3 regions of the Streptomyces sp. NPDC058632 genome follow, and region 3 is predicted to be linked to each of the others. Evidence: predicted binding sites of a transcription regulator. Region 3 holds the regulator's gene; each other region holds the start of a gene.
What was found. The regulator HrcA, encoded in region 3, represses chaperone genes, less so after heat shock. The targets are predictions, from matches to a motif close to TTNGCACTCNGNNNNNCNGAGTGCNAA.

Region 1 (11,423 bases), on a different contig from region 3:
AGCAGGTGTACGACCCCCTCGGGGCCGTCGACCACCACGTCCGCGCGTTCCCGCAGCTCCGTGACCTCGTCGCTGCCGCTGCACACCAGCAGCCCGGGGACGCCGTCCGAGCGGAGCCTGTCGACGGCGGCGTAGGCGGGGAGGTCGCCCAGGTCGTCCCCGGCGTACAGGACGCTCCCGGCGCCGATCTCGCGGGCGTACTCCGCCAGGGCGACGCCCTTGTCCATCCCGGGCGGACGCAGCTCCAGGACCATGCGGCCGGGCTCGACGACCAGACCGTGCCGCTGTGCCAGGCCGGTCAGCGGTTCGCGCAGCGCCTCGAGGGCGGCCTGGGGGTCGGCGGTCCTGCGGGTGTGGACGGCCACCGCGCGGCCCTTCTCCTCGGTCCAGGTGCCCTCCGGGGCGCCGGCCCGCTCGAGCAGCCCCGGCAGTTCCGCGCGCACGGCGGCGACCCCGGGGTGCGGGGCGGGCGCGGTGATGTCGCCGGTGGCGGCGTTCCAGCGCTCGGTGCCGTAATGGCCGAGGACGACGAGGCGCTCCAGGCCGGGAACGTCCGCGAAGCCACCGTGCCGTACCGCCACCGCGGGCGGCCGGCCGGTGATCACCGCCACGGAGGCCACCTCCGGGGCGAGCGCGGCGAGCGCGCGCACCGCGCCGGGATGGGCGCGGGCCTGCTCGGGGTCGGGCACGATCGGCGAGAGCGTCCCGTCGAAGTCGAGCGCGATCAGCGCCTTCCCCGGCCGCGCGAGCAGCGCGTCGAGTCCCTCCCGCCCGGCCCGCGTGGCGGGCACCGGCGGGGTGCCGGAGGCGTCGGGGTGCGTGGCGTTCGGATCCGTGGAGTCGTTGGGGCTGCCCATACCGTCAACCTATCCACGCCCACCCGTCCCCACGCATACCTGACCGGCCATCCAGGGACGGAGAGAGACGCCGGGGACGCCGAGAGACGCCGGGGGAGCGGCCGGCACGCCCTCCCCGGCTCCGCGAGCAGGGCCACCACTCGCGGCGGCGGGCTTCAGCTTCCGTCCCGCAGGGCGTTCAGCTGCTCCAGGAACCACTGCTCCGGCGGCAGCGCGGTCGCCGCCTCGGCCAGGCGCTTGGCGCGCTCGGCCCGCTCCTGAGGGCGCATCGTGAGCCCCTCGTGCAGGGCCCGCGCCGTGTCGACCACGTCGTACGGGTTGACGGTGATCGCGTCCTCGCCCAGCTCCTCGTACGCGCCCGCCTCCCGGGACAGCACCAGCGCGCAGCCCCCTTCGGACAGGATCGGGATCTCCTTGGCGACCAGGTTCATCCCGTCCCGGATGGGGTTGACCAGCGCCACGTCGGCCAGCCGGTACGCGGCCAGGGAGCGCGCGAAGTCGTCCCTGACGTGCAGGACGACCGGCCGCCAGCCCGGTGTCCCGTACCGCTCGTTGATCTCCCCGGCGACCCGCTGCACCTCGGCCGTGTAGTCGCGGTACACGGCGAGATCCTGCCGGGAGGGGTAGGCGAAGGCGACGTGCACGACCCGTTCGCGCCACTCGGGGCGGTCGTCGAGGAGCTGCCGGTACGCGAGCAGGCCGCGCACGATGTTCTTCGACAGCTCGGTCCGGTCGACCCGGACGATCGTCCGGCGCGCGGTCCCGTCGGGAGCCGTGCCGATCTCCTCGCGGAGCGCGACGATCCGCTCCTCGACGTCCGCCTCGTGCGCCCGGCCGCGCAGGAAGTCCGCGTCGGCGCCCAGCCCGTGCACCCCGACCGCGGTCTGTCCGAGCCCGCCCGCGAACCGCTCGCAGCACGCGGTGAACGCGTCCGCCCAGCGCCGGGTCAGGAAACCGAGCCGGTCCGCGCCCAGCATCCCGCGCAGCACCTGCCCGGCGATGTCGTCGGGCAGTATCCGGAAGTAGTCCGGCGGCGCCCACGGCGTGTGCGAGAAGTGGCCGATGCGCAGGTCGGGGCGGAGCTCCCGCAGCAGCCCCGGGACCAGCGTCAGGTGGTAGTCCTGCACCACCACCGCGGCCCCCCGCGCCGCCTCCTCGGCCAGCGCCTCGGCGAACGCCCGGTTGTAGGCCTCGTACGACGCCCACTGCCGGCGGAACTCCGCGTCGAAGACGGGCTCCAGCGGTGTCTGGTACAGCATGTGGTGCACGAACCACAGCACCGAGTTCGCGATGCCGTTGTACGCGTCGGCGTGCACGTCCGCGGGGATGTCCAGCATTCGCACGCCGTCCTCGCCGACCCCGCGCCGTACGGCCTCGCGGTCGCCGTCGGACAGCGCCGAGCACACCCACAGCGCGCCCGCGTCCGCCCCGATGGCCGACAGCCCGGACACCAGCCCGCCGCCGCCCCGCCTGGCGCGCAGCGCGCCGTCCTCATCCACCGTGTACGAAACGGGGCCGCGGTTCGACGCGACCAGCACCCGAGCGTTCCGAGTGTTCTGACCAGCCTGCATGGAAGCCATACGCCTCAACCTAGCCCGCCTCCGAAATGCTCAAACGTACGGATCGGCCGTACACGGACCAGTGGACCGGCCGTATACGACCGGATGCCCCCGGAAGACCAGGTCAAGGGCTGCGGCGGGGCCGCGGGCCGTCGTGGTCAGGCCACCCGGCGGGCCTGGTACTCGGCTATTTCCGTCATCGGAGGGCGCTCTTCCGTGTCCACCGGGTGGGTGCGGGGCTCGAAGCCGGTGCCGGTGCGTTCGAACTGGGTGAGAGCGGGGCGCAGGAGGTGGCTGCGGGCCAGCCGGAGGTGGGCGGTGCGGTAGATCGCGGCGGCCATGCGGCCGAGGGCCTGGCCGTCCTGGTGACGGTGCTTGCGCACGCCGACGTCGACCTGCGCGAGGGCGTCCAGGCCCACCAGGTGCAGGGCGTCGACCAGCATGCCCAGCTCGACGCCGTAGCCGACGGGGAAGGGCAGCCGTTCCAGGAGCGAGCGGCGGGCCGCGTACTCACCGCCCAGCGGCTGCACGAAGCCGGCCAGCCGCGGCCAGTGCAGGTTGAGCAGCGGGCGCGCCATCAGCTCCGTGACCCGGCCGCCCTGGCCGGCGGCGTCGCCCAGGGGCCGGTCGTACATGGCCTTCACCAGCTGCACGTCCGGCTCCGTGAGCAGGGGGCCGACGATGCCGGTGACGAAGTCGGCGGAGAACTCCCTGAGGTCCGCGTCGACGAAGCAGACGATGTCCCCCCGGGTGACCAGCAGGGAGCGCCACAGCACCTCGCCCTTGCCGGGCACGGCGGGGATGCGGGGCAGGATCGTGTCCCGGTGCACCACGGTCGCGCCCGCCGCCGCGGCCACCTGGGACGTGCGGTCGGTCGAGCCGGAGTCCACGACCACGATCTCGTCGACCAGCGGGACCCGCAGCATCAGGTCGTGCCGGATCGTCGTGACGATCTCCCCGACCGTCGCCTCCTCGTCGAGCGCGGGCAGCACCACGCTCACCGTCTGTCCCGTGGCGCGCTTCGCGGCCAGGAGGCGGTGCACCGGGCGGTCGGTCACGGACCAGGAGCGGTGGGCCAGCCAGCGCTCGACTTCTTCCAGCACGGTCAGCGGCTCCTCAGTTCTGTGGTCCATGGATCCTCTGGCCCATACTCCTGCGGTGCTCCTGCGGTCCGTACTCCGGTGGTCCGTACTCCGGTGATCCATGTCCCTGTGATCCGTCTCGCGGTTCGGACGCGCTCTCTCCACCGTCTTGGCCTTCGGTTACAGTCTTGGACAACGCGGATGGCCACGCACATCGGGGGTCGCGACCCTCTCCGGTCCTCGTCCGCGCCGCACGACCGCACGACACACAACCGAATACAGCTCATCCAGAGGGGCAGAGGGAAACGGCCCGATGAAGCCCCGGCAACCCTCCAGCCGGTTCTCGTAGATCACCGTCGATCGACGATCCAGCAGCGCACCGCGCAGTGGATCGCGCACGTGTCGCCGATCGTTCTCGCGAGGCTCCCGGCTAGGGAAGGTGCCAAATCCGTCTCACGGCGAGATGCGCCGTGAGGAAGATGAGGAGAAAGGGCCTCGCCTCACATGGCTGTGCAGACTGTCACCAGCACCACCGAATCCGCCGGATCCGCCGAGCCCTCCGGTTCTGCCGCGTCCTCCGTCGATCTCGGCCCCGCCGCCGCGCTGTCCTGCCGCGAGTGCGGCCACCGCGTACCGCTCGGCCCCGTCTTCGCCTGCGAGGAGTGTTTCGGCCCGCTGGAGATCGCCTACGACTTCTCGGCCTACGACACCGAGGAACTGCGCCGGCGCATCGAAGCGGGTCCCGCGAACATCTGGCGCTACGCGCCCCTGCTGCCCGTCCCCGCCGACGTGGCGACCAAGCCGAACATCAACCCGGGCTGGACCAAACTCGTCCAGGCCGACAACCTCGCCCGCGAGCTCGGCGTCACCGGCGGCCTGTACGTCAAGGACGACTCCGGCAACCCGACGCACTCCTTCAAGGACCGGGTCGTCGCCCAGGCCCTGGAGGCCGCCCGCGCCTTCGGCTTCACCACCCTCTCCTGCTCCTCCACGGGCAACCTCGCCGGTGCCGTCGGCGCCGCCGCCGCCCGTGCCGGACTGCGCTCCTGCGTGTTCATCCCGCACGACCTGGAGCAGGGCAAGGTCGTCATGGCCGCCGTCTACGGCGGTGAGCTCGTCGGCATCGAGGGCAACTACGACGACGTGAACCGCTTCTGCTCCGAGCTGATCGGCGACCCGGCCGGCGAGGGCTGGGGCTTCGTCAACGTCAACCTGCGGCCGTACTACGCCGAGGGCTCCAAGACCCTCGCGTACGAGATCTGCGAGCAGCTCGGCTGGCGGCTGCCCGACCAGCTCGTCGTCCCGATCGCCTCCGGCTCGCAGCTGACGAAGATCGACAAGGGACTGCGGGAGCTGATCGAGCTCGGCCTCGTCGAGGACAGGCCGTACAAGATCTTCGGCGCCCAGGCCGAGGGCTGCTCGCCGGTGTCGACCGCGTACAAGGCGGGCCACGACGTCGTCCGGCCGCAGAAGCCGAAGACCATCGCCAAGTCGCTCGCCATCGGCAACCCCGCCGACGGCCCGTACGTCCTGGACATCGCGCGCCGCACCGGCGGCGCGGTGGAGGACGTGACCGACGAGCAGGTCGTGGAGGCCATCAGGCTGCTCGCCCGGACCGAGGGCATCTTCGCGGAGACCGCGGGCGGCGTGACCGTCGGCGTCACGAAGAAGCTGATCGAGAACGGCGACCTGGACCCGTCCCTGACCACCGTCGTCCTCAACACCGGCGACGGTCTCAAGACGCTGGACGCGGTGGCCGACACCGGTCTGACCGCGACCATCCGCCCGAACCTGGACTCCTTCCGAGAGGCTGGCCTCAGCTCATGAGCGTGACCGTTCGCATCCCCACCATCCTGCGCACCTACACCGGCGGCAAGGCCGAGGTCGGCGCCGAAGGGGCCACCCTCGGCGACGTCATCGCCGACCTGGAGAAGAACCACGCCGGGATCGCCGCCCGCGTCCTCGACGACCAGGGCAAGCTGCGCCGCTTCGTCAACGTCTACGTCAACGACGACGACGTCCGCTTCGAGCAGGGCCTTCAGACCGCGACGCCGGACGGCGCGGGTGTGTCGATCATCCCGGCCGTCGCCGGCGGCTGACAGCGGCTGACGACGGCTGGTCATTACCATCGGTAACGGTTATGACCGGTCATTCATCGGATTGCCCCCTCCGCGAGAGAAGCGGAGGGGGCAATTCCGTAGGATTGAACACGGTAGAGTTGGGGAACGCGGTCCCGACTCCCGTATCGGGAACCATTAATTCCTGCCGCTCGCCCGACTGGATATAGCCGAAGTCCGGGCCTGTTCTGCGGCATTCGCTCCCTTTGTCCGGTCTGACTTGCCCTGAAAGCGGACGAATTACCGTCGCATTCCGGACCGGCAGCGCCGAGATTTCTCGTCCGACTGACCTGTTGCAGAGGGCAGTTGGGCAGATACATTCAGCCGCGGTCGACGCGTTCCGGCGCACGCCCCCAACCATTTGGGGAGTGAGGTCTGACCCGGATCCGCGAAGTGCGGATCTGTGCAAGGGCCAGTAATAGGGGAGTTAGGCATGGCTCAGGGCACCGTCAAGTGGTTCAACGCGGAGAAGGGGTACGGCTTCATCGCGGTCGACGGTGGTGCGGATGTTTTCGTCCACTACAGCGCGATCCAGATGGACGGCTACCGCACCCTTGAAGAGGGTCAGCGGGTCGAGTTCGAGATCTCGCAGGGCCAGAAGGGCCCGCAGGCCGACATGGTTCGCGTCAGCGCCTGAACGCGCTACCGGCAACCGCAAGAATTTTTCCTGCCGACGAAGGGCTCGTGTCTCCGGGATCACCCGGGGTGCGAGCCCTTCGCCTTGCCCGCGCAGCCCCTCCTGTCGCCCCTCCGGTCGCCCCTCCTGTCGCCCCGCGTGCCGCCCCTCCTGCCCGTTGTCCGTCCGCTCTCCGTCCGCTCTCCGTCCGTCCGCCGCCCGCCCGCCGTCCGCCTTGTCCGGGTGTTCGCGGGTGGCCGAGTCTCCCGCCGATCCTCGAAGGCGCTTGCACTCGCATGGGTCGAGTGCTAATCATTGCGTTAGCACTCTGAAGGTGAGAGTGACAACGTAAGGACCGGGTCGGTGAGGCCCGCGGGCCGGTGGGGCAAGGAACCACCGGGCCTGTGAGCCGTCCGTCGCGGGCGCGGGCGCGGTCCTAAAGGAGTCATCACCCCCAGTCCTGGAGGGACCACTTCACATGGCCAAGATCATCGCGTTCGACGAGGAGGCGCGGCGCGGCCTCGAGCGCGGCATGAACCAGCTCGCGGACGCCGTCAAGGTGACGCTCGGCCCCAAGGGCCGCAACGTCGTCCTCGAGAAGAAGTGGGGCGCCCCCACGATCACCAACGATGGTGTGTCCATCGCCAAGGAGATCGAGCTCGAGGACCCGTACGAGAAGATCGGCGCCGAGCTGGTCAAGGAAGTCGCCAAGAAGACGGACGACGTCGCCGGTGACGGTACGACCACCGCGACCGTTCTCGCCCAGGCCCTGGTCAAGGAGGGCCTGCGCAACGTAGCCGCCGGCGCCAACCCCATGGCCCTCAAGCGCGGTATCGAGAAGGCCGTCGAGGCCGTCTCCGGTGCCCTGCTGGAGCAGGCGAAGGACGTCGAGACCAAGGAGCAGATCGCCTCCACGGCCTCCATCTCCGCCGCCGACACCCAGATCGGCGAGCTCATCGCCGAGGCGATGGACAAGGTCGGCAAGGAAGGCGTCATCACGGTCGAGGAGTCCCAGACCTTCGGTCTGGAGCTGGAGCTCACCGAGGGCATGCGCTTCGACAAGGGCTACATCTCGGCGTACTTCGCCACCGACATGGAGCGTATGGAGGCGTCGCTCGACGACCCGTACATCCTGATCGCCAACTCCAAGATCGGCAACGTCAAGGACCTGCTGCCGCTCCTGGAGAAGGTCATGCAGTCGGGCAAGCCGCTGCTGATCATCGCCGAGGACGTCGAGGGCGAGGCCCTGTCGACCCTGGTCGTCAACAAGATCCGTGGCACCTTCAAGTCCGTCGCCGTCAAGGCCCCGGGCTTCGGTGACCGCCGCAAGGCCATGCTCGGCGACATCGCCATCCTCACCGGTGGCGAGGTCATCTCCGAGGAGGTCGGCCTCAAGCTGGAGAACGCCACGGTCGACCTTCTGGGCAGGGCCCGCAAGGTCGTCATCACCAAGGACGAGACCACCATCGTCGACGGTGCCGGCTCGGCCGACCAGGTCCAGGGCCGCGTGAACCAGATCCGCGCCGAGATCGAGAACAGCGACTCGGACTACGACCGCGAGAAGCTGCAGGAGCGCCTGGCGAAGCTCGCCGGCGGTGTCGCGGTCATCAAGGCCGGTGCCGCCACCGAGGTCGAGCTCAAGGAGCGCAAGCACCGCATCGAGGACGCCGTTCGCAACGCGAAGGCGGCCGTCGAGGAGGGCATCGTCGCCGGTGGTGGCGTGGCCCTGCTCCAGGCCTCCTCGGTGTTCGAGAAGCTGGAGCTCGAGGGTGACGAGGCGACCGGCGCCCAGGCCGTGAAGCTCGCGCTCGAGGCCCCGCTGAAGCAGATCGCCGTCAACGCCGGCCTCGAGGGCGGTGTCGTGGTGGAGAAGGTGCGCAACCTGACCCCGGGCCACGGTCTGAACGCCGCGACCGGCGAGTACGTCGACCTGGTCAAGGAAGGCATCATCGACCCGGCCAAGGTGACGCGTTCCGCGCTGCAGAACGCCGCGTCGATCGCCGCGCTGTTCCTGACCACCGAGGCCGTCATCGCCGACAAGCCGGAGAAGGCCGGCGCGGCCGCTCCGGGCGGCATGCCGGGCGGTGACATGGACTTCTGAGCCTGACTCGCCTCAGGTTCGGACCCGGTCCGTCAGTACCGAGGGCGGCACCCCCTGTCAAGAACAGGGGGTGCCGCCCTCGGGCGTTTCCGGAGCGGGGCTCGGGGCGTGAGCCTCCGGGGGGGCGGGTGGGTGTGGTGGGAGTCACAAGGGGGCGGGCCGGAGGGGTGGAATGGCCTGTGGCCCTTGCCGGTTGCCGCTGGAGTGCGATGAATGCGCACGCACATACTGACTGGTATATCCAACAGGGAGCCCCCCACATGACCGTCACCGCATCCACGACCGCCGCCCGGGCCTCGGGCATCCTGTCCCGGCCGGTCTCGATCAACGGCCTGACCGTGCCGAACCGCATCGCGATGGCGCCGATGACCCGGATGTTCTCGCCGGGCGGCGTCCCCGGCGAGGACGTGGTGTCGTACTACTCCCGGCGGGCCGCCGCCGGTGTCGGACTGATCGTCACCGAGGGGACGTACGTGGGGCACGAGTCGGCCGGCCAGAGCGACCGGGTGCCGCGGTTCCACGGGGAGGAGCAGCTGGCCGGCTGGGCGAAGGCCGCCGACGCGGTGCACGCGGCGGGCGGCACGATCGTGCCGCAGCTGTGGCACATCGGGATGGTCCGCGAGCAGGGGCAGGCGCCGTATCCGGAGGCGCCGGCGGTCGGCCCGTCCGGTGTGCGCACCGACGGCACCGAGGGCACGGGCAAGGCCATGACGCAGGCCGACATCGACGCGGTGGTCGAGGCGTTCGCGCAGGCCGCCGCGGACGCCGAGCGCATCGGCTTCGACGGCGTGGAGCTGCACGGCGCCCACGGCTACCTCATCGACCAGTTCCTGTGGGCCGGCACCAACCGCCGCACCGACACCTACGGCGGCGACCCGGTGGCGCGGGCGAAGTTCGCCGCGGAGATCGTCGCGGCGGTCCGTGAGCGGGTCTCGCCCGGGTTCCCCGTCCTCTTCCGTTACTCGCAGTGGAAGCAGGACGCCTACGACTCCCGGCTCGCCGAGACCCCCGGAGAGCTGGAGGCGATCCTCGCCCCGCTCGCGGAGGCCGGCGTCGACGCCTTCCACGCCTCCACCCGCCGGTACTGGATCCCGGAGTTCGAGGGTTCGGACCTGAACCTGGCCGGCTGGACGAAGAAGCTGACCGGCAGGCCCGCCATCACCGTCGGTTCGGTCGGCCTGAACGGGGACTTCCAGGACGCCTTCCGGGGGAAGGGCGCCGAGCTGGGCAGCCTCGACAACCTGCTCGACCGGCTGGAGCGCGACGAGTTCGACCTCGTCGCCGTGGGGCGCGCGGTGCTCCAGGACCCGGACTGGGCGGCGAAGGTCCTCGGTGGACGCTTCGACGAACTCGAGCCGTACGACGCGGCGTCGCTGAAGACGCTGAGCTGACCCTGCCGATCGGCCGGCGCCACCCGTGGGGCCCCGCAGGGCGGGGGTGGCGCCGGCGCCTCGTCGTCGGGGCGGGTGTGGGGCCGGCGCCGGTCCTCGGTCCCGCGTTCACCCGATTTTAACTTGCTTAAGTCAATCAATCTCCATAAGGTTGCCCGAGTCAAGTAGATCTGAGCCACCACGGAGAACTCCCCCATGTCCGACGCACTCGCCCGGCCCGCCACGGCCGGGGACTCCGCGCCGCCCCGTCCCAACGCCGTGGTGGCCGTGCTGGCCTTCAGCGGCATCGTCGTCTCGCTGATGCAGACCCTGGTCATCCCGATCGTGGGGCAGCTGCCACAGTTCCTGAACGCCCCGGCGTCGGACACCGCCTGGGCCATCACCGCGACCCTGCTCGCCGCCGCCGTCGCGACGCCGGTCATGGGACGCCTCGGCGACATGTACGGCAAGCGGCGCATGCTTCTGCTCAGCCTGAGCATGCTGGTCGTCGGTTCCGTGGTCGCCGGGCTCAGCGACAGCCTGACCCCGATGATCGTCGGCCGCGCCCTGCAGGGCCTCGCGTCCGGTGTGATCCCGCTCGGCATCAGCATCCTGCGCGACGAGCTCCCCGCCGAGCGGCTGGGCTCCGCCACCGCGATGATCAGTGCCTCGCTCGGTGTCGGCGGTGCCCTCGGCCTGCCCGCCGCCGCGCTCATCGCCGACAACTTCGACTGGCACGCGCTGTTCTGGACCTCCGCCGTCCTCGGCGTCGTCGCGCTCGCCCTGGTGCCGGCCCTCGTACCGGAGTCGAAGGTCCGCACCGGCGGCCGGTTCGACCTGCCCGGCGCGATCGGGATGGCCGCCGGCCTGATGTGCCTGCTGCTCGCGATCTCCAAGGGTGCCGACTGGGGCTGGGGGAGCGGTACCACGCTCGGCCTGTTCGCGGCGGCCGTCGTCATCCTGGCCGCCTGGGGCTTCTTCGAACTGCGCGTCACCGAGCCGCTGGTGGACCTGCGGGTCTCGGCCCGCCCCCAGGTGCTGGTGACCAACGCCGCCTCGGTGGCGATCGGCTTCGCGATGTTCTCCATGTCCCTGGTCATCCCGCAGCTGCTCCAGCTGCCGGAGCGGACCGGCTACGGCCTGGGCGAGTCGCTGCTGACGGCCGGCCTGGTCATGGCCCCGTCAGGCCTGGTGATGATGGCGCTGGCCCCGGTGTCCGCGCTGGTCTCCCGCGCCAAGGGGCCGAAGGTGACGCTGATGACCGGCGCCCTGATCGTCGCCGCGGGCTACGGACTGAACGTCGTCCTCATGGCCGAGGTCTGGCACTTCGTGCTCGCGTCCTGCGTCATCGGCGCCGGTATCGGCTTCTGCTACGGGGCGATGCCCGCCCTCATCATGGGCGCCGTGCCCGCCTCCGAGACGGGTTCCGCGAACAGCCTCAACACCCTGATGCGGTCCCTGGGCACGTCCGTCGCCAGCGCCGTCGCCGGTGTCGTACTCGCCCAGATGACCACGCGGCTCGGCACGTTCGCGGTGCCGTCGGAGAGCGCCTTCCGTACGGTGCTGGCGCTCGGCTCCGGTGCCGCGTTCGCCGGGTTCGTCGTGGCGGCCTTCATCCCGCACCGGCAGCCGGCGGGTCCGGCCGTGGCGAGCGCGGAGGGCCCGGGCGCGGGCGAGCCGGCCGCGGTTTCGACCACCAAGGCGTAGTCACCGGCGGTACG
Region 2 (8,846 bases), on a different contig from region 3:
CCGTACTCGCCGGTGGCGGCGTTGAAGCCGTTGCCCTTCTCGAGCTCGGCGACCTTGGAGGTGATGACGTAGCCCTCGAGGCCGGCGTTCTCGGCGATCCAGCGCAGCGGCTCGACGGCGGCGCGGCGGACGACCGCGACACCGGTGGCCTCGTCGCCGGTCTTGCCGAGGTTGCCCTCGAGGACCTTGACGGCGTGGACGAGCGCGGAGCCACCACCGGAGACGATGCCCTCCTCGACCGCGGCGCGGGTCGCGGAGATGGCGTCCTCCAGACGGTGCTTCTTCTCCTTCAGCTCCACCTCGGTGGCGGCGCCGACCTTGATGACGCACACGCCGCCGGCCAGCTTCGCGAGGCGCTCCTGGAGCTTCTCGCGGTCCCAGTCGGAGTCCGTGGACTCGATCTCGGCCTTGATCTGGCCGATGCGACCGGTCACGTCCTCCTTCTTGCCGCCGCCGTCGACGATCGTGGTGTCGTCCTTGGTGACGGTGACGCGGCGGGCGGAGCCCAGCACGTCCAGGCCGACCTGGTCGAGCTTGAGGCCGACCTCCTCGGAGACGACCGTGGCGCCGGTGAGGACGGCCATGTCCTGCAGCATCGCCTTGCGGCGGTCACCGAAACCGGGGGCCTTGACCGCGACGGCGTTGAACGTGCCGCGGATCTTGTTGACGACCAGGGTCGACAGGGCCTCGCCCTCGACGTCCTCGGCGATGATCAGCAGCGGCTTGGAGGAGTTGGCCTGGATGACCTTCTCCAGCAGCGGCAGCAGCTCGGCGATGGAGCCGATCTTGCCCTGCGTGATGAGGATGTACGGGTCGTCCAGGACGGCTTCCATGCGCTCCTGGTCCGTCACGAAGTACGGCGACAGGTAGCCCTTGTCGAAGGCCATGCCCTCGGTGAAGTCCAGCTCCAGACCGAAGGTGTTGGACTCCTCGACGGTGATGACACCGTCCTTGCCGACCTTGTCCATCGCCTCGGCGATGAGCTCGCCGACCTGCTGGTCCTGGGCGGACAGCCCGGCGACGGCGGCGATGTCGGACTTCTCGTCGATCGGGCGGGCCGAGGCGAGCAGGTCCTCGGAGACCGCGGCGACGGCGGCGTCGATGCCCTTCTTGAGGGCGGCCGGGGAGGCGCCGGCGGCGACGTTGCGCAGGCCCTCGCGGACCAGTGCCTGGGCCAGCACGGTCGCGGTGGTCGTACCGTCACCCGCGATGTCGTTGGTCTTGGTCGCCACCTCCTTGACCAGCTGGGCACCGAGGTTCTCGAACGGGTCGTCGACCTCGACCTCGCGGGCGATCGTGACACCGTCGTTGGTGATGGTGGGGGCGCCGAACTTCTTGTCGATGACGACGTTGCGGCCCTTGGGGCCGATCGTCACCTTCACCGTGTCGGCAAGCTTGTTGACGCCGCGCTCAAGGGCGCGACGGGCGTCCTCGTCGAACTTCAGGATCTTCGCCATGGCAGCGGGAGCCCTCTCGGAAATCTGGGGTGAGAAAACACTGCGCCCCGGGCGCCCGGCTCAGTAAGCGTGTCGGGACCAGGGGCGCAGTTCGGAGCAAATCTGCTACGAGGTGACTTACTTCTCGATGATCGCGAGAACGTCGCGGGCCGAGAGGACGAGGTACTCCTCGCCGTTGTACTTCACCTCGGTGCCGCCGTACTTGCTGTAGAGCACGACGTCGCCGACGTTCACGTCGAGTTCGACGCGCTTGCCGTCCTCGATGCGGCCGGGGCCGGTGGCCAGGACAACGCCCTCCTGGGGCTTCTCCTTGGCCGTGTCCGGAATGACCAGGCCCGAAGCCGTGGTCTGTTCGGCGTCGAGCGGCTGGACCACAATGCGGTCCTCGAGCGGCTTGATGGCAACCTTGGAGCTGGCGGTCGTCACGATCCGACCTCCCCCTTCGGAGATCTCACGGGGTTAACTGTCTGAGGTGGCGACCAGGTCGATCCGTCGTCGCGGGTGCCGGACCTGCCCGTCGCTGTGTTGGCACTCTCCAGTGGGGAGTGCCAGACCTGAGACTATGACTGCGATTAGCACTCGGTCAAGCGGAGTGCCAATTCACCGCGTGGCGTCGCCGGGATTCCCGTGCACGCCGACCCGGAAAGCGGACCTGTGTTCGAGTGATCGTCCCCTGGTGACCGCCGCCCCCCGGACCCCCGCTTCGGCCCGAACGGCCCCGTCTCCAATCGCCGGACAGGCTGGATCGTGAGCGGTGCTCGTCAGTGACCGCCCGAGGACTCAGGGGCGCCGGACATAGTCCTCCAGCCTCCCGACCCTCAGCCCCCGCTCCTCCAGCTCGCGCAGCAGTCGCGTCGTCCGATCCGCCAGGGTCAGGGCCGGGGTTCCGCCCGCGGGGACGGAGATGATGTCGCCGGGCGTCAGGCGGTGCGCGCCGCGGGTGTACGCGAGGGTGCCGTCACCCTCCAGGGTGACCCGCCAGAGCACGACCGCCGCGATGCCGCAGTCGGCGGCGGCCCGGAGGGTCGTGGTGTCGTACGTGCCGTAGGGCGGGCGGAACAGGTGGGGGCGGATGCCGAAGCGGGCCCCGAGCTTGCGCTGCTGGCCGCAGATCTCGGCGCGCTGACCGACGTAGGGCAGGCCGCGCAGGGCGGGGTGGTCGAGGGTGTGGTTCTGCAGGCTCGCGCCGACCGAGCGCAGCCGGGCGAAGTGGCCGTAACCGGGCCCCACCACGCTGTCCGTGAGGAACATGCTGACGGGGAGGCGGCGGCCGCGTACGAGGTCGATGAAGCGGGGGTCGCGTTCGGCGCCGTCGTCGTAGGTCAGGAAGACGACCTCGTCCCGGGTCGGGACGTGGTCGACGACGGGCGGGAGGCGGCCCGGCCCACCGCGGCCGGCCGGCCGGCCCGCGCTGTCCCCGGCACCCTTGCCCGCCTCGGCCCGAACCGTCGGGCCCACGGCCGGCCGGCCGGCCGACGAGTCGCACCCCGCCAGCACCGCCAGGAGAACCGGCGCGGCCGCCCCCCGCCGGATCAACCGGGGCAACCGGGGCAACCGGGGCAACCGGGGCAGCCGGGGCAGCCGGGTCACAGGTAGTCCTCCAGGCGCCCCACCGCGTACCCCTCGGCCGTGACCTTGTCCAGGAAGCGGCGGATCATGTCGGGCATGGTGCCCTTCCAGTCGTCGCGGCCCCGGAAGTGGGAGAGGACGATGTCGCCGGGGTGCAGCTCCCTGTCCCACTCGCGGTAGTCCCAGCGGTCGACGAAGACCTCCTCGTTCCACAGCGGGGCGTACTCGATGCCGCAGGACTTCGCCGCGCGCAGGGTGTCCTTGTTGTAATTGCCGAACGGCGGGCGGAAGAGGACGGGGCGTTCGCCGTACCGCTTCTCGATGACGTCCTGCATGCCGCAGATCTCGCGCTTCTGGCGGGCGTAGGACAGGCCGGGCAGGTACGGGTGGTTCAGGGTGTGGTTGTGCAGGCCGACGCCCCGGTCCCGCATCCTCCCGAAGTAGCCGTAGTCCTCCTTGATCACGTAGTCGCTGAGGAACGCGGTGTACGGGATCTTCAGCTCGCTCATCATGCGCAGGAACGCGGGGTCCTTCTCGGCGCCGTCGTCGATGGTGAGGAAGACGACCTTCTCCTCGGTGGGAACCGTGGTGAAGACCGGGGGGAGGTCCAGTTCCCGGTGGCCGTCGACCTCGAAGCCCTTACGGGTGGAGATCCGGGGCTTCTCCCGGGGTGCGGGCGGGGCGGTCAGGGGCACCCGCTCGAGCCCCCAGCGCTTCACGGCGGCCACGCGCGCGGCGTGCGCGGCGCGCAGCCTGGTGGCGTAGGAGTCGAGTGCGCGGGCCGGGGGCGCGTGGAGGGGCTGCCGGCCGCCCGCAGCCGGGTCCGGGTCGGTGGAGTCCTTTCCACAGCCCGCGACGAGAGGGGCGAGGGTGGCGAGGGTGAGTACGGCGACACCGGCCCGTACGCCGCCCCGTGACCGCCTTTTGTCGTTTTGTCCTACTACTCGCATGGAGCCGGATCATCGCAGTCCCCCGCACCGGACCCGGCCCGACACCGCGGCCGGCGGCACACCGTCCACCGACTGGCCGACACCGGACCCGCGCCTGGCCCACAATGAGCCGGTGAACGACCGCACCGCGCCCCACGCCCGGCCCTCCTCGCAGCCCCTCGACGCCTCACCCCTCGCCCTGCTCCTCACCCCCGAGGGCCGCGCCCTCCTCGACGAGGTGCGCGACACCGACCCGGCCCGGGAACTCGCCGTCGCGACCCGGCTGCGCCGTGAGCATCCGGCGGAGCTGGTGTCGGCGGCGCTCGGCCAGGCCCGGCTGCGGCAGCGTGCGGCGGCGAAGTTCGGGACCGAGGACGCCGGGCGGATGTTCTTCACGCCGAACGGGGTCGAGCAGTCGACCCGGGCGAGCGTGGCGGCGTACCGGGCGCGGCGGCTCAAGGAGCTGGGCGTGACGTCGGTGGCCGACCTGTGCTGTGGGATCGGCGGGGACGCGATCGCGCTGGCCCGCGCCGGAGTCCGGGTGCTTGCGGTGGACCGGGACCCGCTCACCGCGGCGGCGGCCCGAGCGAACGCGGACGCGCTGGGCCTGGCCGCGCTGATCGAGGTACGGGAGGCCGATGTCACGGAGGTGGACACGGCCGGGTACGACGCCGTCTTCGTCGACCCGGCCCGGCGCGGCGGCCGGGGCCGCATCTTCGACCCCGAGGCCTACTCGCCCCCGCTGTCCTGGGCGGTCGAGGCGGCCCGCGGGGCGGCCCGCGCCGCCGCCCTGAAGGTCGCTCCGGGCATCCCGCACGAGGCCGTCCCCGATGACGCCGAGGCCGAGTGGATCTCGGACGGCGGGGACGTGAAGGAGGCGGTGCTGTGGTTCGGCACCGGACGGGCGGCCGCCGGGTCAGGGGGTGCGGTGGCCCCGGCGATCCGCGCGACCCTGCTGCCCGGCCCGCGCACGCTCCTCTCCCGCGGCCTGCCCGACCCGGCGGTGCGTCCGCCCGGCCGGTACCTGTACGAGCCCGACGGGGCCGTCATCCGCGCGCATCTCGTCGCCGAGGTCGCGCAGGACCTCGACGGAGGGCTGATCGACGCGACCATCGCGTACATCACCGCCGACGCGCACCGCCCCACCCCGTACGCCACCGCCTACGAGATCACCGACCGGCTCCCCTTCAACGTCAAGAAGCTGAAGGCACTGCTGCGGGAGCGTCAGGTCGGCACCCTGACCGTCAAGAAGCGCGGCTCGGCGGTGGAACCGGAGGAACTCCGCCGCAAGGCCCTCCCCAAACCGAACGGCACCGCGTCCGTCACCGTCTTCCTCACCCGCGTCGCCGGCGCCCCGACGATGCTGCTCGGGCACCCGGTGCGCTGACGCCCGCGGGCTCCCGGACCCCCTCCCCGGCGCGCGCCGCGCCTCACCGCAGCGACGCCCACAGCTCCTCCGCCTCCGGCTGCTGTGCCACCACCCGGTTGGAGTCCCAGGGCGCCGGGAGCACCGGCATCGTCACGGTGGTGACGGCGGACGACGACAGGCCCCGCAGGCTCTGGGCGAAGCGGGTCAGCTCGGCCGGCGAGTCCAGGCCGGTGTCGATCGTGAGGCTGCTGGTGACCGCGTCGACGATGCCGTACAGCTCGGTGAGGTCGGTCAGCAGACCCTGCCTCCCGATCTGGTCCAGCAGCGCCTTCACCAGCGTGTGCTGGAGACCTATGCGGCCGAGGTCGCTGCCGTCCGCTGTGCCGTACCGGGTGCGGGCCATGGCCAGGGCCTCGGTGCCGTCCAGGTGGTGGGTGCCCGCTTCGAGGTGCAGACGGCTCAGGTCGTCGTCGATGTCCTCGTCCGTGGTGACGGTGACGCCGCCGAGCGCGTCGACCAGACGGGCGAAGCCGGTGAAGTCGATCTCGACGTAATGATCCATGCGGACGTCCGTGAGCAGCTCGGCCGTCTTCACCGCGCACACCGGCCCGCCCACCTCGTACGCGCTGTTGAACATCGCGTGGGACACCGGCTGCGTCGACCCGCCGTCCGGCAGCGGACAGGCCGGGCGGTCGACCAGGGTGTCGCGCGGGATGCTGACCACGGTCGCGGCGGTCCGGCCGGCGTCGAGGTGGACGACCATGGCCGTGTCGGAACGGGCCCCGCCGCTGTCGCCGCCACCGAGCGCCCGGTTCTCCCCGCCGCTGCGCGAGTCCGAGCCCAGCACCAGGATGTTGAGGGACCCCGTCGGCAGGGGCGAGGCCGAGGCGGACGCCGAAGCGCCCTGATCCGAGGCCGCCGTCGTCCCCCGGGGCGGACGGTCGTCGCCCAGGGCGCTGTTGATGTCGACGCTGTTGATGTTGTCGCCCAGCTTCCAGTACGCCCAGCCGGCCGCCCCGGCGCCCAGCACCAGCGTGCCCGCCAGAGCGAGGCCGGTGAACTTCAGGGCCCGCACCCGGCGACGGACCGGCTGCCGATCCATCGGCGGGCCCGTCACCGGGTCCGCCGGCGGGGCCGTCACCGGGTCCGCCGGCGGAGCCGTCCGTATGTCCGCGTCTTCGGCGGTATCCGAGGGCGCGTCCGAAGGCACCTCGCTCCCGCCTCCGTCGCGTCCGTCACCGTGGCCCTCGTCGCGCCCCTCGCCTCGCCCCTCGCGGGAGCCCCCGTCGTGGCCCTCATGTTCCATCACGGACAGGAACGTAAGTCCGAATTATGACAACGAGCGCCTCCCGGACCGTTTTCTCGTGAAGTTCTCAGACTTCACAGCCCGGACTCACCCACCGCGCGCACCGAAACTTTCGGAAACGTCGGCGACAACCTTCGGGCCGTGCCGGCCGACGCCCGCAAGCCCGACCACCGTCATCCTCCGGCCGGCGGCGCCCCCGTACTGCTGCGCACCACCAGGCTCGTCGCCAGTTCCACCCGGGTCGCGGCGGCCACGGGGTCCTCGCCCTTGCCGAGGTCGAGGACCAGCCTGGCCGCCGCCTCCGCCATCTCCGTCAGCGGCTGCCGTACGGTCGTCAGCGGCGGCCCCACCCAGCGGGCCACCGGCAGGTCGTCGAACCCCACCACGCTCAGGTCCTCGGGAATCCGCAGACCCAGCTCACGCGCGGCCTCGTAGAGACCGAGCGCCTGGAGGTCGTTGCCTGCGAAGACCGCGGTGGGCCGGTCGGGGCGGCGCAGCAGGGCGAGGCCCTGGCGGTACCCGGTCTCGTGGTGGAAGTCGCCGGTCATGACCAGCCCGGGGTCCACCGGAAGTCCGCCGGTCTCCAGCGCGGCCCGGTAGCCGTCGATGCGGGCGCGGCTGCACATCATCTGCGAGGGCCCGCTGATCGCCCCGATCCTGGCGTGCCCGAGCTCGATCAGGTGCCGGGTGGCGGCGAGCCCGCCCTGCCAGTTGGTCGCGCCGACGGAGGGCACGTCGGTGCCGGGATCACCGGCCGGGTCCATCACCACGAACGGGATGGAGCGGCTGGTCAGCAGCGCCTGTCCGGACTCGTCGAGTCCGGACAGGACGAGGATCACCCCGTGCGGGCGGCGCGCGGCGACCTGGTCGGCCCAGGTCCGCCCCGGGGTGAGGCGGCCCGCACTCTCGGAGAGGACGACGCTCAGCCCCGCGTCCCTCGCCACGTTCTCCACGCCCCGGATGACCTCCATCGCCCAGGCGCTCTCCAGTTCGTGGAAGACCAGGTCGATCAGGGGCGAACGGGTGGCCTCGGCGCGCCGGCGCCGGTAGCCGTGGGCACGCAGCAGTTCCTCGACCCGGCTCCGCGTGGCGGGGGCGACATCGGCACGGCCGTTGAGGACCTTCGAAACAGTCGGTGCCGAGACACCGGCCTCGCGGGCGATCTCGGCGAGGGTCGCAGTCTGCGCGCTGCGCCCTCGCGTCCGGGTTTCGGCGGGCTGCGAGGAAGTCATGGCCGCGATCGTATCCCTGCGGGCCCTCTTGACGAAGTGTTCCCCAAGCCATGGATTCTCGGAACATTCGATATATGTTTCGAAACATTCGCAGGTCGCGATGGACCCGGCGCCGACCCGGCAGCCATAAAGCACCTTTGAACCTCTGTGAGAGGGTCCTCCGTCCCCCGACAGGAGTTTCATGACCAACCCCGTCCTGGCGTGACCCCGTCCTGCCCGCCGCCCGTGTCGACGACCTGCTCGCCCGGATGCCCCTGTAGGAGAGGACCGCCCAGCTGTACGGGGTGTGGGTGGGCGCGGACACGGACGGCGAGGGAGTCGCGCCGTACCAGCACGACATGACCTCCGACCGCGACTGGGACGAGCTGATCACCCACGGTCCCGGCCGGCTCGCCCGCCCCTTCGGCACGGCCCCCGTCGACCCGGACCTCGGCACACAGCCGCCGGCCCGCGCCCAGCGCCTGATCGCGCGGGCGGGCAGGTTCGGCATCCCGGCACTCGCGCACGAGGAGTGCCTGGCCGGATTCACCGCCTGGCAGGCCACCCCCTACCCGGTGCCCCTGGTCTGGGGCGCCGCCTTCCACCCGGAGCCGGTCGAGGAGATGGCCCGCCGCATCGGTCACGACCTGCGTTCGGTCGGCGTCCACCAGGGCCTCGCGCCGGTGCTGGACGTCGTACGCGATCCGCGCCGGGGCAGGGTGGAGGAGACGATCGGCGAGGACCCGTACCCGGTCGGCACCATCGACATCATCGGCACCGCCTATGTGCGCGGGCTGGAGTCCGCCGGGGTGGCCGCCACGCTCAAGCACTTCGCCGGGTACGCCTCCTCGGCCGGCGCCCGCAATCTCGCCCCCGTGCGGGCGGGCGTGCGGGAGTTCGCCGACGTCACCCTGCCGCCGTTCGAGATGGCGCTGCGCGAGGGCGGGGCGCGCCCGGTGATGGCCGCGTACACGGAGACGGACGGCGTGCCCGTATCCGCCGGCC
Region 3 (11,423 bases):
ACGCCCCGGCCGTGCAGCGGGATCGACTGGCCGGACTGCGTGCCGGGCCTGATGTCGACCTCCTCCATGCCGTCCAGCGTCTCCAGCGGCACCTTGGTGCCGAGGGCGGCCGCCGTCATCGGGAGGGTGACCGTGCAGTGCAGGTCGTCGCCGCGCCGCTGGAACATGTTGTGCGGCAGCTCGTGGATCTCGACGTACAGGTCGCCGGCGGGGCCGCCGCCGGGGCCGACCTCGCCCTCGCCCGCCAGCTGGATCCGGGTGCCGTTGTCCACACCGGCCGGGATCTTCACCGTCAGGGTGCGGCGGGAGCGGATCCGTCCGTCGCCCGCGCACTCGGGGCACGGGTTCGGGACGACGGTGCCGAAGCCCTGGCACTGCGGGCAGGGGCGCGAGGTCATGACCTGGCCCAGGAAGGACCGCGTGACCTGCGAGACCTCGCCGCGGCCGCGGCACATGTCACAGGTCTGCGCCGTGGTGCCCGGCGCCGCGCCCTCACCGCTGCACGTGGTGCAGACGACCGCCGTGTCGACCTGGATGTCCTTGGTCGTGCCGAACGCGGCCTCGTCCAGCTCGACCTCGAGGCGGATCATCGCGTCCTGGCCGCGGCGGGTGCGCGAGCGCGGACCGCGCTGCGACGCCGTGCCGAAGAACGCGTCCATGATGTCGGAGAAGTTCCCGAAGCCGCCCGCACCGAAGCCGCCCGCGCCGCCGGCGCCGGCCTGCTGGAGCGGGTCGCCGCCGAGGTCGTAGACCTGCTTCTTCTGCGGATCCGACAGCACCTCGTAGGCGGCGTTGATCTCCTTGAACCGCTCCTGGGTCTTCGGATCCGGGTTGACGTCCGGATGCAGCTCGCGGGCGAGTCGCCGGAAGGCCTTCTTGATCTCTTCCTGCGACGCGTCCCGGCGCACGCCGAGTACGGCGTAATAGTCGGTGGCCACTTACGACTCCGCCAGGATCTGTCCGACGTACCGTGCCACTGCGCGTACCGCTCCCATCGTTCCCGGGTAATCCATGCGGGTCGGTCCGACCACGCCGAGCTTGGCAACCGCCTCGCCGCCCGAACCGTAGCCCACCGACACGACGGACGTGGAGTTGAGTCCCTCATGGGCGTTCTCATGACCGATACGGACGGTCACGCCCGGATCCTTCGCCTCGCCGAGCAGCTTGAGGAGCACGACCTGCTCCTCGAGCGCCTCCAGGACAGGCCGGATCACCAAGGGAAAATCATGTCCGAAGCGCGTCAGATTGGCGGTGCCGCCGATCATCAGCCGCTCCTCGTTCTCCTCGACCAGCGTCTCCAGGAGGGTGGAGAGCACGGTCGAGACCGTACCGCGTTCCTCGGGGTCGAAGGCCTCGGGGAGGTCCTCGACGAGGGACGGTACATCGGTGAAACGGCGGCCCGCGACACGGCTGTTGAGCCGCGCGCGCAGATCCGCCAGGGACGCCTCGCCGACCGGCGCCGGGCAGTCGACCATGCGCTGCTCGACCCGTCCGGTGTCCGTGATCAGCACCAGCATGGCGCGCGCGGGCGCCAGCGGGAGCAGTTCCACGTGCCGCACGGTCGAGCGGGTCAGCGACGGGTACTGCACGACGGCGACCTGCCGGGTGAGCTGCGCGAGCAGCCGCACCGTGCGGGCCACGACGTCGTCCAGGTCGACGGCGCCCTCGAGGAAGTTCTGGATGGCGCGCCGCTCGGGCGCGGTCATCGGTTTGACGCCGGCGAGCTTGTCCACGAAGAGCCGGTAGCCCTTGTCGGTGGGGATGCGCCCGGCGCTGGTGTGCGGCTGGGCGATGAAGCCCTCGTCCTCCAGGGCCGCCATGTCGTTGCGCACGGTGGCCGGGGAGACGCCCAGGTTGTGCCGCTCGGTGAGGGCCTTGGAGCCCACGGGCTCCTCGGTGCCGACGTAGTCCTGGACGATGGCGCGCAGCACCTGGAGCCTGCGTTCACTGAGCATCACGCACACCTCCAAAAGCCGTCCGCCCGGTCCGTTTTCCGGATGCCCTGGCACTCTTCGCACGCGAGTGCCAGACTCCCCGCCCAGTGTACGGCCGGGGGGTACTCCCCGGGCAAGGCCGGTCCCGCGCGGACGCGCCGCGAAAGCCGTGGGCCGTTAGCGTCGCGGTATGACGGTGGCTTGGGAAGAGTCGGGATGGGAAAGGCTGGCGCCGGGGGTGGGGCGGTGCCGGCTTCCGGTGTGGGACTGCACGGTGGGGCTCGTCGTCGGGGCGGACGCGGTGCTGCTCGTGGACGCCGGTTCGTCCCTGGGCGAGGGTGCGCGGCTGCGGACCGGGGCGCAGGCGCTCGCCGGGGGGCGTGTGACGCATCTCGCGCTCACCCACCCCCACTTCGACCATGTGCTGGGGGCGGCGGTGTTCGCGGGCGCGGAGGTGTTCGGCGCGGCGGGCATGGACACGGCACTCGCGCGGGACGGCCGCGAGGAGCTGCGCGCGGACGCGGTGCGCCACGGTCTGGACGCGCGGGCCGCGGAGGAGGCCGTGGACGCGCTGGTCCGTCCCCGGCACACGGTGTCCGGCGAGTGGACGCTCGGCCTGGGCGGCGGACGGCAGGCGCTGCTCGCGAACGTGGGCCCGGGGCACACGGCGCACGATCTCGCGGTGCTGGTGCCCGGCGACCCGGGGGTGGTGTTCTGCGGCGACCTGGTGGAGGAGTCCGGCGAACCGCAGGCGGGCCCCGACGCCGTCCCGTCGCACTGGCCGTCCGCCCTGGACCGGCTGCTGGCCCTGGGCGGCGAGGACGCGGTGTACGTCCCCGGCCACGGCGCGGCGGTGGACGCGGCGTTCGTACGGGCCCAGCGCGACGCCCTCGCGGTCCGCTTCGGCGTGTCGTGCTGAATCCTCGGCCGAACGGGGGCCGGCTTCTCCTATCGTCATCAGAATGCGCCAGTACTCTCCTGACCTGACCCCTGGGTGGAAGAAGTCCCGGCCCGTCCCCGAGGTGCCGGCCGAGCCCGGTCTGGTGGTGGAGGAGCCCGGCAGCGGATTCTGCGGCGCGGTGATCCGCTGCGAGGCGGGCACGGTGACCCTGGAGGACCGCTTCGGCAAGCACCGGGTGTTCCCGATGGAGCCGCGCGGGTTCCTGCTGGAGGGGCGCGTGGTGACGCTGGTCCGGCCGGCCGCCGGTCCGTCGCGGCCGGCCCGTACGGCGTCCGGTTCGGTGGCCGTCCCGGGCGCACGCGCACGGGTGGCACGCGCCGGGCGCATCTACGTCGAGGGGCGCCACGACGCCGAACTGGTGGAGCGGGTGTGGGGCGACGACCTGCGCATCGAGGGCGTCGTCGTGGAGTACCTGGAGGGCGTCGACGACCTCCCGGCGATCGTCGAGGAGTTCGGTCCGGGCCCGGACGCGCGGCTGGGGGTCCTGGTGGACCACCTGGTGCCGGGCTCGAAGGAGTCGCGCATCGCCGAGGCGGTCACCAGTGAGCACGCCCTGGTGGTGGGCCACCCCTACATCGACATCTGGGAGGCGGTGAAACCGTCGTCCCTGGGCATCGAGTCCTGGCCCCGCGTCCCGCGCGGCCAGGACTGGAAGACGGGGGTGTGCCGGGCACTGGGCTGGCCGGAGAACACGGGGGCGGCCTGGCAGCACATTCTGGGACGCGTGCGGTCCTACAGGGATCTGGAGCCGGAGCTCCTGGGCAGGGTCGAGGAGCTGATCGACTTCGTCACGGCAGCCTACGAACCAGGTCAGGGACCGAACCCGCGTTCCGCGGTGATCCACTCCGCCGAGTGATCAGTCCACCAGATCCCTGACCACGGCATCCGCCAGCAGCCGCCCTCGGAGCCTCAGCACCGCACGCCCCTCCTCGTACGGCCTCCGCTCCAGCAGCCCGTCCGCCAGCGCCCGCCGCGACGCCGCCAGTCCCTCCTCCTTCAGCAGTGACAGCGGCACGCCCTCCCGCAGCCTCAGCTCCAGCAGGATCCGCTCCACCCGCCGGTCCTCGTCCGACAGCAGCTCCCGGCCCGCGCCCGGCGACCGGCCCGACGCCAGCGCCGCCGCGTACGCGCCCGGGTGCTTGACGTTCCACCAGCGCACCCCGCCCACGTGCGAGTGCGCCCCCGGGCCGGCGCCCCACCAGTCGGCGCCCCGCCAGTACAGCTCGTTGTGCAGGCAGCGGCCGGCGTCGGAGGTGGCCCAGTTGGACACCTCGTACCAGTCGAAGCCGGCTGCCGACAGGGTCTCCTCGGCGATCAGATACCGGTCGGCGTGCACGTCGTCGTCCGTCATCGGGACCTCGCCGCGGCGGACGCGGCGGGCCAGCTGGGTGCCCTCCTCGACGATCAGCGCGTACGCCGAGACGTGGTCCGGCCCGGCACCGGTCGCCGCGTCCAGCGAGGCCCGCCAGTCGTCGTCGGACTCGCCGGGGGTGCCGTAGATCAGGTCGAGGTTGACGTGGTCGAAGCCCGCCGCGCGGGCTTCGGCGACGCAGGCCTCCGGGCGGCCGGGGGTGTGCGTGCGGTCGAGGACCTTCAGCACGTGCTGCCGGGCGCTCTGCATGCCGAAGGAGATCCGGTTGAAGCCGCCCTCGCGGAGAGTCTCCAGGTAGGCCGGGTCGACCGACTCCGGGTTCGCCTCCGTCGTCACCTCGGCGTCCGCCGCGAGCCCGAACTCGTCGCGGATCGCGGCCAGCATCCGTACGAGGTCGTCGGCGGCCAGCAGGGTGGGCGTGCCGCCGCCGACGAACACGGTGCGCACCTCGCGCGGGTCGTCGCCGAGCACCTTGCGGGCCAGGCGGACCTCGTCGGTCAGGGTGTCGGCGTAGTTGTCACGGGAGGCGAGCACTCCCCCGCTGCCGCGCAGCTCGGTGGCGGTGTAGGTGTTGAAGTCGCAGTAGCCGCAGCGGGTCGCGCAGTACGGCACGTGCAGATAGAACCCGAGGGGGCGGCCTGCGGCCCCGGCGAGCGCGGACGCGGGCAGCGCGCCGTCGGCGGGGACGGGCTCGCCGTCGGGGAGTGCGGAAGGCATGTGCTCCATTGTCCCGCACTCGTCCCGGTCCTCTCCCGCGTCGCGGGATCAGTCCGCCTGGAGCACGAGCAGCGCGAGGTCGTCGGCCGGCGGCCGTGCCCCGAACTCGTGGACGAGCCGGTTGATCCTTTCCGCCGTCAGCCCGGCGTCCAGCCCCGCGCAGCCGGCCAGCGCCGTGGCGAGCCCGTCGCCGTCGTCGAACTGGCGGGAGCCGGAACGCCGCTCGGTGACGCCGTCGGTGACGCAGAGCAGGGTGTCGCCGGAGCGCAGCTCGAAGGTCTCGCTGGTGTAGGTGGCGTCCTCGACGACCCCGAGCAGGGTCTGCGGCCGGGCGACGGTACGGACCGTCCCGTCGGGCGCGAGCAGCAGCGGCAGGGGGTGTCCGGCGGAGCCGAGGGTGACGCGGGCGCCGCCGTCGCCTTCGGCGCGGAGGGTGAGCTCGCCGTAGAGCAGGGACAGGAAACGGGTCTGGGGGCCGTCGCCCGGGGCGGAGGGGCGGGCACCGGCGGCGACGAGGGCGCGGGCGGCGGCGTCGGCGGCTTCGGTGGCGTCGTCGAGGAGCAGCTGGTTGAGGCGGTCGAGGACGTCGGCGACGCGGTAGCCCTCGCGGGCGAGCAGCCGCAGCCAGGGCCGGGCAAGACCGATGACGACGGCCGCCTCGGGCCCTTTGCCCTGGACGTCGCCGATGGCGAAGCACCAGCGGCCCTCGCCCGCCTGGAACAGGTCGTAGAAGTCGCCGCTCGGTCCGCCCTTGTCGAGGGGCTCGTGGACGAACGCGGAGCGCACACCGGGGATCTCGGCGACGGCGCCGGGCAGCAGTCCGCGCTGGAGCACGGCGGAGATGGTGGCCTGGCGGGCGTACTGCCGGGCGGCGCCGATGGCGAGCGCCACGCGCCGCCCGAGATCCTCCACCAGCCCGGTGATCTCGTCCGGGAACCGCCCGATCCCGGCCCGTCCGATCACCAGCGTCCCGAGCGGCCGCCCGCCGGCGACGAGCCGGTAGGCGAGGGCCGCGCCGGGCGCGGGGACGGAGACCGGGGGCGGGAGAGGCACGGGGAGGGAGACGGAGACGACGCAGTCGTACGCCGGTCCGCCGTCCGCGACCCCGGGCATGCCGAGGCTCCCCGGCATGCGGAAGCCCTCCGCCCCGCCGAGGCTCTCCGACAGACCGAGAGCGGCCTCCGGCAGGCCGAGGCCGGCTTCCGGCATCCGGAACGCCTTCTCGGGCCAGGGGTAGTCGAGCGGGCCGGGGGACAACGGGTCGGAGGACGGCGGCGGATTCTGCTCGAGCACCCGGCTCAGTTCCCCGACGCGGCTCTCGTCGGCGTGCCAGACCCGGGCGAGACGGGACCCGTCGGCCGACGTGCTTCCGCCCCAGCCGCCGTGACCGCTGCTCCCGTCCTCCAGCCACACGGCACACCAGTCCGCGAGCCGCGGAACGATCAGCTGCCCGGTGAGCGCGGCGACGAGATCCTCGTCGAGCTGCCCGGCGAGCAGATCGGACGCCTCGGCCAGGAACGACAGCGCTCCGCGCCCCAGCCAGGCCCCGTCCCGTCGGTACGGCCGCGAGGCACGCCACACCTCCCGGCCCCCGCCGGACCCCGGGACCTCATGCACCCCGTCCGGCTCCGCCTCCTCCACGTACGCGCACACGTCGTCGCCCCAGTCGCCCCCGCCGACCGAGTCACCCACGCCGTCCGTCACGCCGTCCGGGCCGTCCGCCGCGAGGCCTCCGGCGGGGATGCGGGCCCAGACCGTCTTCGTGTGGGCGCCGGGCCGGTACGTGATCCCCCAGGCCTCGGAGAGAGCGGCGACGAGCCGCAGCCCCCGCCCGTACTCGGGGCTCTCGGAGGGCGCCGCGTCCGGCCCGCTGTCGCGCGGGGCGCGGGAGGGGTGCCGGTCGGCGACCTCGATGACGAGCGCGCCGGTGTCCTCCTCCAGCGTGCAGGTGAGCCGTACCTCGGTCCCGGCGTGCACGACGGCGTTGGTGACCAGCTCGCTGGCGATCAGCGTGGCGTCGTCACCGGCGCGGGGGGTGAGGTGCTCGACGCCGGGCAGGGCGTGTTCCGTCCACTCGGCGAGCGCCGCCCGCACCAGGGCGCGCGCGGACCCCGGGGCGAGGGAACCGCCGGGCAGGGTCGCGTCCGCCCGCGCACATGCCCGCGCGAACGCCTCGGACGCGGCAGGCGAGGTCTCCCGTTGCGTCGGAATGACCCCCATGGGCAGCTCCCCGGGCAGTTCGTACGAATACACCTCGATCAATGCCGACAGGGTGACAGACCGACCCCACCCATAAGCAACCAGTTACCTAAGTGGACCATCGAAAGCAGGAACAACACCCCACACCCGGTCGGGAACCACCGAAAACCGGCCAGTTTCGCGCAACACCGGAAAGCGAGAAGCCCTGGCCCTCAGCGGGCGACAGCAGCACGGGGCCCCGGGCCGTCGAACCGGGACCCCACCCTCCGCTCGGACCCGACCGGACGAATCAAGGCGGTGCGCGCCACATCGCCGCAGTGGACGGTGCGTCAGGAGCGGGGCGGGCACGCACGCTCCAGCGCCACCTCGAAGCCTTCCCGGGTGACCACGGCGACGGAGCGTCCCTCGGGTTCACCCCGTGCGTCTTGAGCTGATGTGGGCGAGCACCGCAGCGGCGCCGTCCTCTGCGGCGGTGCCGTGGGCGGGTTCGGCCGCGCGGCGGTGGGCCGGATCGGACAGGCAGGCCGCGATTCCGGCGCCGAGGGCTTCGGCGGTGAGGTCCTGGAACGGCGGAGGCCGGGGAGCGACTCCCAGCTGGACGGCCGAGACGCCCAGAACGGCTGGTCGGCCGTGACGGGGACCGGCAGGGCGGGTACTCCGGCCCGCAGTCCGGCTGCGGTGGTACCCGCCCCGGCGTGGTGGACGACGGCGGCGGTGCGAGGGAACAGCCAGTCGTGCGGGAGGTCGCCGACGGCCAGGACGTCGGCGCCGCAGCCGCCCAGTTCGGCCCACCCCGCCTGCACCACCGCGCGTACGCCCGCGCGGTTCCGGCCTGCCGAATGATCCGGGGCCGGTGGTGCGTTGTGAGCGGGGTTCAGTCCCTCGCCCCATCGGCCAGGAAGACGTTCAGACTGTCGAGGAGCATGGTGCTGCCCTGCTCGGCCGCGTCGCGATCCTCTGCGGTGTCGCAGGTCTGCCGGAGCACGATCTGCGTGCGGTGGTCGTCCTGCTCGTCGAGTTCCACGGTCATGACCGCGGGCTCGGGCTTGCCGGGTACGTCCATGCCGATCACCAGGAGGCGGTTCTCGACGACCTCGAGATAGGAGCCGGTCAGCGGGAACCGTCCGCCGTCGGGCGTGACCGTCATGGCCTTCCACGCTCCGCCCTGCCGTACGTCCATCTCGACGGAGCCGGGAGCGGCGTAGGCCCACTGGGCATACTGCTCGGGGGTGGTCCACGCCCGCCACGCCTTGACCGCGGGGGCGTCCAGCGTTCGGGTCAGCTCGTAGGAGAAGCCGCCGGCCGGGGTGGTCTGCTCGGTGCTCATCTTTTCGCCTCCTGGTCTCATACCGCTCGGGACTGTTGCACCTGTAGACGCCCGCGGGCGCGGAGATTCATCGGCCTGCCGGAACTTTCCCGCGCGGCCGTACCGGTGCGGCACGGACTCGGCGAAGGAGCGGGGAGGCGCAAGCCCGGTCTCCGCACCGACAGCTCTCCACCACCCACGGGACCGTCCGAGGACCTCAGGCTTGATCCACGTCATCCGATCTCGCTGCCAGGACGCCGGGAGGCGGCCCTCGCGGACTGCGGGCAGGCCGAACCAATCTCTCCGAAACAAGAGCCCTGGACTCTGTGGAACCCGGGGTGCCGGTAAGAACTCCGTCACCAGCCACAAGCGACGATTCACCGGCCGCGCTCTCACCTGTTCGAGCGAACGAAAAGCGTGCCGCTGCGGCGGTTGAAGCCGGGTCGGGACGATCGGCGATCGCGGTACGGGCGTCGATGGATGTGACGACCTGGTTGAGCACCGAACGCTGCTGAGGGACGAGCAGGCACTCGTGGCGGGCAGGAGTGGGGCGGGTTCTACGATGGGCCGGTGACCGAGAGACTGCCCCCTGCGGGCGTTGACCTCTTCGACGTTGAGCGGCTCCTGTTGACCGAAGCTGCGGAACCGCCGCTGCCGCCCCAGGACGCCGAGGCCCGGGACCGGGTGTGGGACATGGCGGTCCGGGCCAACCCCGCCCTCTTCGACGGGCCTGTGGTGGCGTGTGGGGGACTGGAACGGACTGGCCCGCGCACCCTGCGCCTTTCCTGGGTGCGTGTGACCTACCGGCACTACGCCTTGCGTCGCGTTCCTGGCGCCACCGCACTGCCCTCGTTGTTCGTGAACGTCGTCCAGCCGGCAGACGACGGCCGTGTGCTGGCAGCGAGGATGTCGCCCGCTACGGCCGCCCCGGGCCGTTGGCAGCTGCCAGGGGGGTCTGTGGAGCCTCCCCGGAACGGGGCGGCTCTGGACGAGCCGGCACTGGCCGGCCAGGCCGCGCGAGAGCTCGCCGAGGAGTTGGGGATCGGCGCGGCAGCCGAGGACCTGAAGCTGTGGGTCGTCACCCGTGGCGAGAACGACAGCATCGGCCTGACCTACCTCGCCCCGCCCCTTCCCGAGGCGACGCTGCGCGCGGACTTCACCGCTGCTGCGGCAGCCGAGCGCAGCCAGAGCCGCGAACCCGAACTCGACGACATCGCCCTGGTCCGCTCACCGGGCGAACTGGCCGGTCTGCCCGGTCCGCACGCGGACTACCTGGAGCCGATCATCCGCCGCTTCTCCGGGGACCGCTGAGGTCAGGCGCCGACGAGGAAGTCGCGTCCCCGTTCGTCGAGCTCGGCCACGCACTGCAGGCCACGGGACCGAAAGCGTGCGAGGTCGCTGCGCATGCGGTGGACCGCCTTTTCCGTGCGGACGGAGCGGACACCGCCCATGTGGTCGATGGTCCGGTGCCAGGTGGCGCACGCCTGCTCGATGCTGGCGCACTTGAGGTGCATCTCCGCGCCCGCGACCAGGTCCAGGGCGACGATGCGCGCATAGGTGTCCGCCGGGCGGGCCGTGGCGGCCAGCGCGTACTGCTCGGCGGCGGTCCGGTGGTCTCCCAAAGTTTCGTGGACCTTGGCAGTGCGGGAGTACACCGACGCGGCCGGTGGACCCCAGGCCGACGCCCAGAACGGCACCTCGTCGCCGGGGGCACCGGTCAGCAGGGTGCGGGCGTGTTCGGCCTGGGCAAGGGCAGCGCACAGATGGTGTCCCTCCGGATGGTGCAGCCGATCAAAGCACCGGAATCCGCGGGCCGGGGAGAGTGGTTCCGCCGAACCGGAGGTCCGACCCGCCTCAGCAGGGCGCCTCGTGGAGAGCGGCGTCCGCCGAGATCGTCAGCGGGCTCGCACCAGAACGCGTAACCCATGATCCGCTACACCACAACACGGGCACATGGCCGCGTGCAACCGATGTCCGCGCGATGCCTAACAGGGCGACCGGTTTCTTTTCAGCCCACAGGATACCCTCGTCAACCTCAAATCCCTTACAGAGCAGGCCATTTGGCCAGATAGCAATCATTTGATGTGGTTACACTGACCGGTTGGTCGAGACCTCGGTGTTGGGGGATGCATGACGCAGGGCGGGCAGAACATGCCGCTGGAGGTTCAGCACATCAGGAAGGCGCTGCTGAAGGAGTTCGGGCAGCGGATCTCCATGGACGACTTCGTGAAGAAGGACCCCAAGGAGCGCGAGACGGCACTGTTGTCGCGGGCCGTCTCCGCGAAGGCGGCCCGCATCCTCACGGACTGCACGTCGGACGAGGCCGCGGCCGGGGTCATTGACGGCCGTGACGACTTCGGTATCGACAGCGTGGCGTTCTCCGCGTCGGGTTCCGAGATCTACCTGATCCAAGCCAAGTGGAAGGACAAGGGGACGGCCGGCTTCGACACGGAGGCAGCACTCAAGCTGGTGCACGGGCTGAAGAAGCTCGACAACCGTGACCTCGACCATTTCAACGAGCGGCTGCAGCTCCTCTCGGACCGCGTCCACGGTGTCCTCCAGCTTCCCACCTGCAAGGTGAACCTGGTCATCGCGCTCATGGGAGACGGCCGCCTCTCCCAGGAAACCCGCGACATCCTGGACGAGGCAGCCCGTGAGTTCGGCGGGCTCGGACGGACCGTCGCGTATCGGGTGGTGAACCAGGCCGACTTCCACCGGGCCGTCCGGGAGGACTTGGAGCCGCAGCCGATCACCCTCAAGGCGACCATGAACCGGGAGTGGTACACCCGCGAGACCCCGTTCAAGGCGGTCATCGGCGAGGTCAGTGCCGATCAGCTGGCCCGCTGGTACGGCGGCAAGGACGAGCATGAAGGGCACGGCGAGCGCCTCTACGACCGCAACGTCCGCCGCTCGCTGGGGCTGACCGGCGTCAAC

Region 1: a site for HrcA is predicted at 6,517-6,543, ahead of groL (chaperonin GroEL). Genes of this name have one in related genera too.
Region 2: a site for HrcA is predicted at 2,030-2,056, ahead of groES (co-chaperone GroES). Genes of this name have one in related genera too.

The regions. Positions count from the first base shown of each region.
Region 1 covers NZ_JBHXQZ010000041.1:28,965-40,387, forward strand. The annotation lists gene otsB (trehalose-phosphatase) at 1-857, opposite strand, end outside; gene ACFWVE_RS17695 (trehalose-6-phosphate synthase) at 1,013-2,437, opposite strand; gene ACFWVE_RS17700 (glucosyl-3-phosphoglycerate synthase) at 2,575-3,519, opposite strand; SAM riboswitch class I at 3,779-3,984, shown strand; gene thrC (threonine synthase) at 4,003-5,325, shown strand; gene ACFWVE_RS17710 (MoaD/ThiS family protein) at 5,322-5,597, shown strand; gene ACFWVE_RS17715 (cold-shock protein) at 6,049-6,252, shown strand; gene groL (chaperonin GroEL) at 6,710-8,332, shown strand; gene ACFWVE_RS17725 (NADH:flavin oxidoreductase) at 8,593-9,723, shown strand; gene ACFWVE_RS17730 (MFS transporter) at 9,919-11,409, shown strand.
Region 2 covers NZ_JBHXQZ010000111.1:15,328-24,173, reverse strand. The annotation lists gene groL (chaperonin GroEL) at 1-1,457, opposite strand, end outside; gene groES (co-chaperone GroES) at 1,575-1,883, opposite strand; gene ACFWVE_RS30640 (polysaccharide deacetylase family protein) at 2,238-2,990, opposite strand; gene ACFWVE_RS30635 (polysaccharide deacetylase family protein) at 3,044-3,976, opposite strand; gene ACFWVE_RS30630 (methyltransferase domain-containing protein) at 4,089-5,342, shown strand; gene ACFWVE_RS30625 (LCP family protein) at 5,386-6,426, opposite strand; gene ACFWVE_RS30620 (LacI family DNA-binding transcriptional regulator) at 6,804-7,862, opposite strand; partial or broken gene ACFWVE_RS30615 (glycoside hydrolase family 3 protein) at 8,075-8,846, shown strand, end outside.
Region 3 covers NZ_JBHXQZ010000114.1:11,787-23,209, reverse strand. The annotation lists gene dnaJ (molecular chaperone DnaJ) at 1-938, opposite strand, end outside; gene hrcA (heat-inducible transcriptional repressor HrcA) at 939-1,955, opposite strand; gene ACFWVE_RS30850 (MBL fold metallo-hydrolase) at 2,125-2,853, shown strand; gene ACFWVE_RS30845 (DUF3097 domain-containing protein) at 2,897-3,751, shown strand; gene hemW (radical SAM family heme chaperone HemW) at 3,752-4,984, opposite strand; gene ACFWVE_RS30835 (SpoIIE family protein phosphatase) at 5,033-7,204, opposite strand; gene ACFWVE_RS30830 (nucleotide disphospho-sugar-binding domain-containing protein) at 7,513-7,989, opposite strand; gene ACFWVE_RS30825 (SRPBCC domain-containing protein) at 8,058-8,510, opposite strand; gene ACFWVE_RS30820 (NUDIX hydrolase) at 9,060-9,800, shown strand; gene ACFWVE_RS30815 (hypothetical protein) at 9,803-10,144, opposite strand; gene ACFWVE_RS30810 (AIPR family protein) at 10,620-11,423, shown strand, end outside.